DNA from 2 places in the Dermacoccus sp. GAS27A genome. Region 2 is predicted to be linked to the other one. Evidence: predicted binding sites of a transcription regulator. Region 2 holds the regulator's gene; the other holds the start of a gene.
The links. Region 2 encodes LexA, which represses DNA repair genes until DNA is damaged. Its sites were predicted from a motif close to TCGAACANNTGTTCGA; they were not measured.

Region 1: the regulator LexA is predicted to act here: its motif matches at 2,030-2,045, upstream of ABH936_RS00970 (DUF6504 family protein).

Annotation. Positions count from the first base shown of each region.
Region 1 is NZ_JBIYDW010000001.1:224,661-228,062, forward strand. It holds gene ABH936_RS00955 (transglycosylase SLT domain-containing protein) at 1-355, opposite strand, end outside; gene ABH936_RS00960 (Rv2175c family DNA-binding protein) at 442-816, shown strand; gene ABH936_RS00965 (polyprenyl synthetase family protein) at 832-1,926, opposite strand; gene ABH936_RS00970 (DUF6504 family protein) at 2,093-2,398, shown strand; gene ABH936_RS00975 (SAV_6107 family HEPN domain-containing protein) at 2,450-2,926, shown strand; gene ABH936_RS00980 (DNA polymerase III subunit alpha) at 2,930-3,402, shown strand, end outside.
Region 2 is NZ_JBIYDW010000001.1:124,997-128,398, forward strand. It holds gene ABH936_RS00550 (LysR family transcriptional regulator) at 1-283, opposite strand, end outside; gene ABH936_RS00555 (Sir2 family NAD-dependent protein deacetylase) at 354-1,187, shown strand; gene lexA (transcriptional repressor LexA) at 1,278-1,994, opposite strand; gene ABH936_RS00565 (LysM peptidoglycan-binding domain-containing protein) at 2,332-2,760, shown strand; gene nrdR (transcriptional regulator NrdR) at 3,073-3,402, shown strand, end outside.

The sequences.
Region 1 (3,402 bases), 100 kb from region 2:
GGGTGGGCTTCGTTGCCGGGCGGGTGGGCTTCGTCGCCGGGTGGGGTGACGGCGTGTGCGCGGCGGAGGTAGCGACGGGGACGTGCAGCGTCGTGCCGGGGAGCAGGCGGCGCACCTCGATGCCGGGATTCGCCTTGACGATGGCGGCGACGCTGGAGTGCATGCGTCGCGCGATGCCGTAGACGGTGTCGCCGGCGCGCACGCGCGTCGTCGCCATCCTGCGCACCGGCTTCTTCGCGGCGTTCGCGCGGTGTGACGTCGGCGTCTCGGCGTGCGACTGCGGGCCGCGCAGCTGGTGGTGCACGGGCTGGGCGGCGCTGTGGACGGCGACGGGCAGGGCGAGAAGGGCGGGCATGTGTCCACGCTAGGTCGCGGCTGTGACGTTTTGGTGGAGGCGCGCTCGACGTGCGCCGATGAGAGAGTCTCTGGCACTCTGTGAGGGTGAATGACGCAACCGCACCTGACCTCGAGACCCTCGTCGGCGACTGGCTGACCGTACCCGACCTCGCCGAGGCGCTCGGCATGTCGCTGCGCCAGGTGCGTCAGATGATCGCCGACCGCGAGATCATCGCGAGCCGCGTCGGGGAGCGCAACGTCGTCGCGGTGCCGGCCGCCTTCATCCAGGGCGGCGGCGTGCTCGCCTCGCTCATGGGCACCGTCACGGTGCTCAACGACGGCGGGTTCGACGACGACGAGGCCATCCGCTGGCTGTGCACGCCGGACGAGACCCTCCCGATCGACGGGGCACCGATCGACATGCTGCGCGCGGGCCGCAAGGCCGAGGTGCGCAAGCGCGCCATGGAGGACGCGTTCTGATCGCGAGCTGCCGCGTCAGAACGTGCGGGCCGTCGTCGACTCGATGAACGCCTCCAGCGCGGCGTAGGCGTCGACCGGCACCTGGCTGCGCACGCCGTCCAACGCCGCGCGGGCGCGCTGAGCGCCCTCGGCGATGCGCGCTTCGACGGCGTCGACGGCCCCTGATTCGCGAGCGAGCACGCGAATGCGTTCGACCTCGTCCTCGCGCAGGTCGTCGTGGCCGAAACGCTCGGCGAAGAACGTGCCGACCTCCGGCTCGTCACCGGCGGCGTCGAGCAGGTGAGCGACGAGGACGGTGCGCTTGCCCTCGCGCAGGTCGTCGCCGGCGGGCTTGCCCGTCTGGGCCGGGTCGCCGAAGACGCCGAGCAGGTCGTCACGCAGCTGGTAGGCCTCACCGAGCGCGAGACCGTACTGCGACAGGGCCTGCGTGACGTGGGGGGAGGCGCCCGCGCTCGCCGCACCGATGAGCAGGGGGTGCTCCATCGTGTACTTGGCGCTCTTGAAACGGATGACGCGCAGCGCACGCTCGATGCGCTCGGGCGTGCCCATCGTCGCCCAGGGCGTCGAGGCCTCGAGGACGTCGAGGAACTGACCGCCCATGAGCTGCGTGCGCATGAGGTCGAAGATGGCGCGGCCGCGCGCGACCTCGTCGGCGGGCAGGCCGCTCGTCGCGTACATCTCGTCGGCCCACGTCAGGCACAGGTCGCCGGCCAGGATGGCGCCGGCCTCGCCGAAGCGGTCGGCGTCACCGTCGAGACCGCGGCTGCGGTGCGCGGCGGCCATCGCCCGGTGCGCGGCGGGCATGCCGCGTCGGGTGTCGCTCGCGTCCATGACGTCGTCGTGCAGCAACGCGGCGGCCTGGAACAGCTCCATCGACGCGGCGCAGCGCACGAGGGCGTCGCTGTCGGCTCCACCGGCGGCGCGGTAACCCCAGTACAGGAACGACGCACGCACACGTTTGCCTCCGCGCAGGAGGGTGGCGACGGCGTCGAGCATGAGGTCGGTCTGGCCGCCGAGGGGGGCGAGGACGTCGCGCTGATGGCTCACCTCGGCATCGAGGGTCTCCTGCAGTCGTTCGAGCAGGCGCGGCGCATCGAGAGAGTCGGGCACGGTGCGTTTCCTTTTCCAGATCGGCTACCCGTGAGCCTACGCGTAGCGGCGTGGGAACCGCGACCTGACGGGGTTGTCAGACGTCGGTCGTACATTCTTCTCATCGAACAGAAGTTCGATTTTTCGTGGGGAGGGCTCTGCCCTCCACCGAGGAGGAGGTCGTGTGATGCGCGAGTACGACGACGTCGTCGCCATGGGGGTCGACGCGTGCGGCAGGCCCGTGGTCTTCGAGTGGCGCGGGCGTCGCTACCGGGTGACGCAGGTGCTCGACACCTGGCGTGAACGGGTGCCGTGGTGGCGTGATCCGGCCCGTCCCACGACACCTGACGAGCAGGGCGTCCCTGACGTCCAGCGCCGGCTCGAGCAACGCACCTGGCGTGTCGAGGCGACGGCCGGGCGCCGCGCCTCGAGCGGGGTCTTCCACCTCGTGCACCACGGTGAGCGCTGGTCGCTGCGCGCCCTCACCGACTGAGCTCATCGACTGAACCGTCCGTTCCCGCCCCATCGACGAAGGAAGTGCCCCATGACGACCCTGACCACAGCCCCGACCACGTCGACGTCGGTCACCTCGACGAACGACGTCCCCGCCGTCTGCTCCACCGATCTGCTCGACCTCGTCGCGCGTTCCCACGACACCCTCGTCGAGGCCTGCACCGTCTCGACGAGTTCGCAGCGCTACGTCGCGGCGCATCTCGCGGCGCTGCGCGCCGCTGCTGGGTTGCTCGCGTGGAAGGCGCCGCGCAGCCTCAGCTCCAAGCCGCGCAGTGCGTGGGTGACGCTCGCCCAGCACGCGCCCGAGCTGGGTGAATGGGCGGCGTTCTTCACCGAGAGCGGGCGCCGCAGCCGCGCCGTGAGCGCAGGCATCCTCGTGCCTGCCGCACGAGAGGCCGACGATCTCGTGCGGCAGGCCGAGACGTTCCTGCAGATCGTCCTCGAGCACGCCGGTCTCCCGCCGCTCGCGCCGGTCGGTTCGCGCATGACCCCGGTCCAGGTGAGGTGAACCATGCAGTTCACGCACCTTCGGGTCGCCTCGTCGTACTCGCTGCAGTACGGCACGACCCCACCCGCGACACTCGTCGCCCGCGCCGCCGAGCTCGGGTACGGACGCCTCGCGCTCACCGACCGCGACGGTCTGTACGGCAGCGTCAAGTTCGTCGAGGCGTGCACCGCCGCAGGCCTCGAGCCGATCCTCGGCGTCGACCTCGCGCTGGCGCCCGAGCGCGTGCTGCGGGCGCGTACCCCCGCCAAGGGTGGCCCGGCGCGGGACGAGCGGAGCCCGCGCGTCACCGTCCTCGCCCGCGGTGCGGCGTCGGGGCTCGCGCCGGGGCTGGGGTGGGCCCAGCTGTGCCGTCTCGTCACCGATGCTCATCTGAGCGGTGAGCGCGGCGCGCCCGCCACGAGTCTCGACCGGGTGGCCGCGCACGTCACGCACGAGAGCGAACCGAACCAGCCGGCACTCACGGTGCTCCTCGGCCC
Region 2 (3,402 bases):
GCACCCGCCCGGCGCGCAGCCCCGCGATGGCGGCGACCTCACCCTCGGCGGCCTCGAGGGCACTGAGGACGGGCGTCGCCGTGCGCGCCAGCACCTGCCCGGCCTCCGTCAGCCGCACCGAGCGGCCGAGGCGCTCCACTAGAGCCGTCCCGGTCTTCTCCTCGAGACGGCGCACCATCTGCGACACGGCCGGCTGAGAATAGCCGAGAGCGGCAGCGGCGGCGGTGAAGCTGCCCTCGTCGCTGATCGCCTTCATGACGCGGAGCCCGGCTGCATCGATCATGCACCAAGAATAACGTGCTCTTATCCATTGTTGAGACAATCGAACGCAGACCTATGGGAGGGGCAGGATGATGAGCGGCGTCGCGGAACTGACCGATTTCGTGCGCGCGGGAGGGCTGTTCGTCCTCACCGGCGCCGGCATCTCGACCGAATCCGGCATCCCCGACTACCGGCGCCCCGACGGCACGCGCCGCACGGTTCCCATGACATACCAACAGTTCCTCGCCACCCACGAGGCGCGTCAACGGTACTGGGCGCGCAGTGCCGTCGGCTGGGAGATCTTCGACGCGGCGGAACCGAACGTCGGGCACGTCGCGCTGGCGCGACTGCAGGGTGGCGGCCTCGTCGATCACCTCGTGACGCAGAACGTCGACGGCCTTCATGCGCGTGCCGGTGCCCGCGACGTCACCGAGCTGCATGGGTCGCTCGAGCACGTCGTCTGCGTCGCGTGCGGGACGCGGGAAGGGCGCCGTGGCTTCCAGGTGCGCCTGCGCGAACTCAACCCCCAGCTGCCGACGCAGGCGCGCCTGCTCGCCGACGGCGACGCGGACGTGGCGGTCGAGCTGGAGCGCGGTGTCATCGTGCCGGCGTGCCTGCGCTGCACGGCCACGACGGTGAAGCCGGACGTCGTCATGTTCGGTGAGTCCGTCGCTCCTGAGGTCGTGGAGGCGCAGATGCGGGCAGTGGAACGCTGCCGGGGCGTGCTCGTGCTCGGCAGTTCGCTCAAGGTGATGTCGGGTTACCGGTTCGTGCTCGCCGCCCTCAAGCAGCAGAAGCCGGTCGCCCTCGTCGGGCTCGGCGCGATGCGTGGCGAGGAGCGGGTCGACCTCGTCGTGCGCGAACCCCTCGGCCCGACCCTCACCGCCGTGTGCGACGCGCTGGGGCTCGACCTCGCGACGTCCTGACGTCTCGGCGTCGAACGTCGGGGCGCAGAAGGGGCTGAGAGTCGAGTTGCAACCACACGCTGGACCGATCCGCGCGGCGGGGCCAGCGCCTCAGATGCTGCGCAGGACGGCCGTGACCTTGCCCATGATGCTCGCGTGGTCGCCGTCGATCGGGGAGTAGGCCTCGTTCGCGGGCATGAGCCACGTCTTGCCCTCGCTGCGGCGCAGCGTCTTGACCGTGGCCTCCGAGTCGAGCAGTGCCGCGACGATCTCCCCGTTGGCGGCGTCGGCCTGGCGTCGCACGACGACCCAGTCGCCCTCGCAGATGGCCGCATCGATCATCGAGTCGCCCACGACGCGCAGCAGGAACAGCTCGCCGTCACCGACGATCTGACGCGGTAGCGGGAAGACGTCCTCGACGGCCTGCTCGGCGAGGATCGGGCCACCGGCCGCGATGCGGCCGACGACCGGCACGTATGACGGCGTGGGTCGCTCGTCGCCCGAGCCCGTCTCGTCGTGCTGCGACTCGGATAGCGCAGACACGGCGTTGCCGCGGTAGCCGCGGGTCGCCGCGCCCGAGTCGGGGGAGACGACCTCCATGGCGCGCGGGCGGTTCGGGTCGCGGCGCAGGTATCCCTTGCGCTCGAGTGCGGCGAGCTGATGGGCCACCGAACTCGGGCTCGTCAGACCGACGGCCTCGCCGATCTCACGCAGGCTCGGGGGGTAGCCGCGCTCGTCAACGGAACGTCGGATCACGGTGAGCACCTTGTGCTGGCGTGGCGTCAGCTTGCCCGGCGTGCGCTCCTGCATCGAATGAACGTCACCCATGGTGTGACCCCTCCTGGTCCTCGTCGCACATCGGTGGTCGCGGTGGCGACACGTGCACCCTCCGGCGGGGCGGAAATGCCCGCCATGACGGGGTTGTCGGTGCGCGGTGCTTGTGTATCTGACATCACCCACAGTACGCGGTGTCGCACACAGTTTTCAAAAATGTGTACGAAGAAATCCGTGCGCCCCGTTCGAAAGCACGTTCGGGTGTCGTACAGTTGTTCTATCGCACGCGTGTTCGATCGGTCCCTCCGGGCTGACCGTGTCGCGTGAGGAAGCCGCACCGGTGACGGTGTGGCGGCGCCTCGGGGGTGTCCCGAGAGAAGGAGTGGTTTCGATGGTTGCTTCGAGTACTGCAGTTCGACGTGAGCCCGTGCTGGGTTCGGGTGTCGACGTGCGCCGCGTGGCGCGGGTCGACACCGCGGCATCCCGCTCGCACCTCCACCTCGTGCCCACGGGTGGCGCGGTGCAGGTCGGCACAAACTCTCAGAGCGTTCGTTTCGCCCGTCGTCGCTTCACGGCCGTGTGCGTGGCTCTCGTCGTCGTGGCGGGTGCCATCCTCGCGGGCCGGGCGATGGCGAGCGGTGTCGACGGTACGCAGCGGCACGAGGTCACCGTTCGCGCGGGGGAGACGCTTTCGCAGATCGCGGCGCGTGAGATGCCGGGCGTGCGCAACGACCAGGCGGTCGTCGCGATCGAGCACGAGAGCAACCTCGGCTCGTCGCAGGTGCAGGCCGGCCAGAAGGTGATCATCCCCGCACCGTGAAGTGTGACGATCGCCATCGTCGTGTTCGAGGGTTCGAGGGGGCGTGAGTCGCCTCCCCCCGGCTGGCGCAGGATTCCGCGGCGCACGAGTGGCGGGGGTCGTCGCGAGGTTGCGCAGGGCGAGTAGACGCGGCCTCGGTGCTGTTGCGCGTTGGGTCTCAGGGGCCTAACATCTCTACATGTGGGGCTTTGGCCCCCGCTTCCCCCTAGATGTTGATTCTCCTCCGCTGATGTGCATCTGCGCTCTGAGGCCGGAATCCCGGGGTGGAGCGCCGTCGTCCCGAGTGTTCCCAGCCCCGTCGGAAGGTTTGACGTGCACTGTCCGTTCTGCCGCAACACCGACTCCCGCGTCGTCGATTCGCGCTCGAGCGAGGACGGCACCTGCATCAAGCGGCGCCGTCAGTGCCCGAACTGCGGCAAGCGGTTCTCGACGATGGAGACCGCAAGTCTCACGGTCGTCAAGCGTTCCGGGGTCAGCGAGCCGTTCTCGCGCGACAAGGTGATGTCCGGGGTTCGCAAGGCGTGCCAGGGCCGCCCGGTCACCGACGACCAGTTGGCCGTTCTCACCCAGCAGGTGGAGGAGTCCATCCGCTCGAAGGGCGCCGCCGAGATCGACGCCCATGACGTGGGCATCGAGATCCTC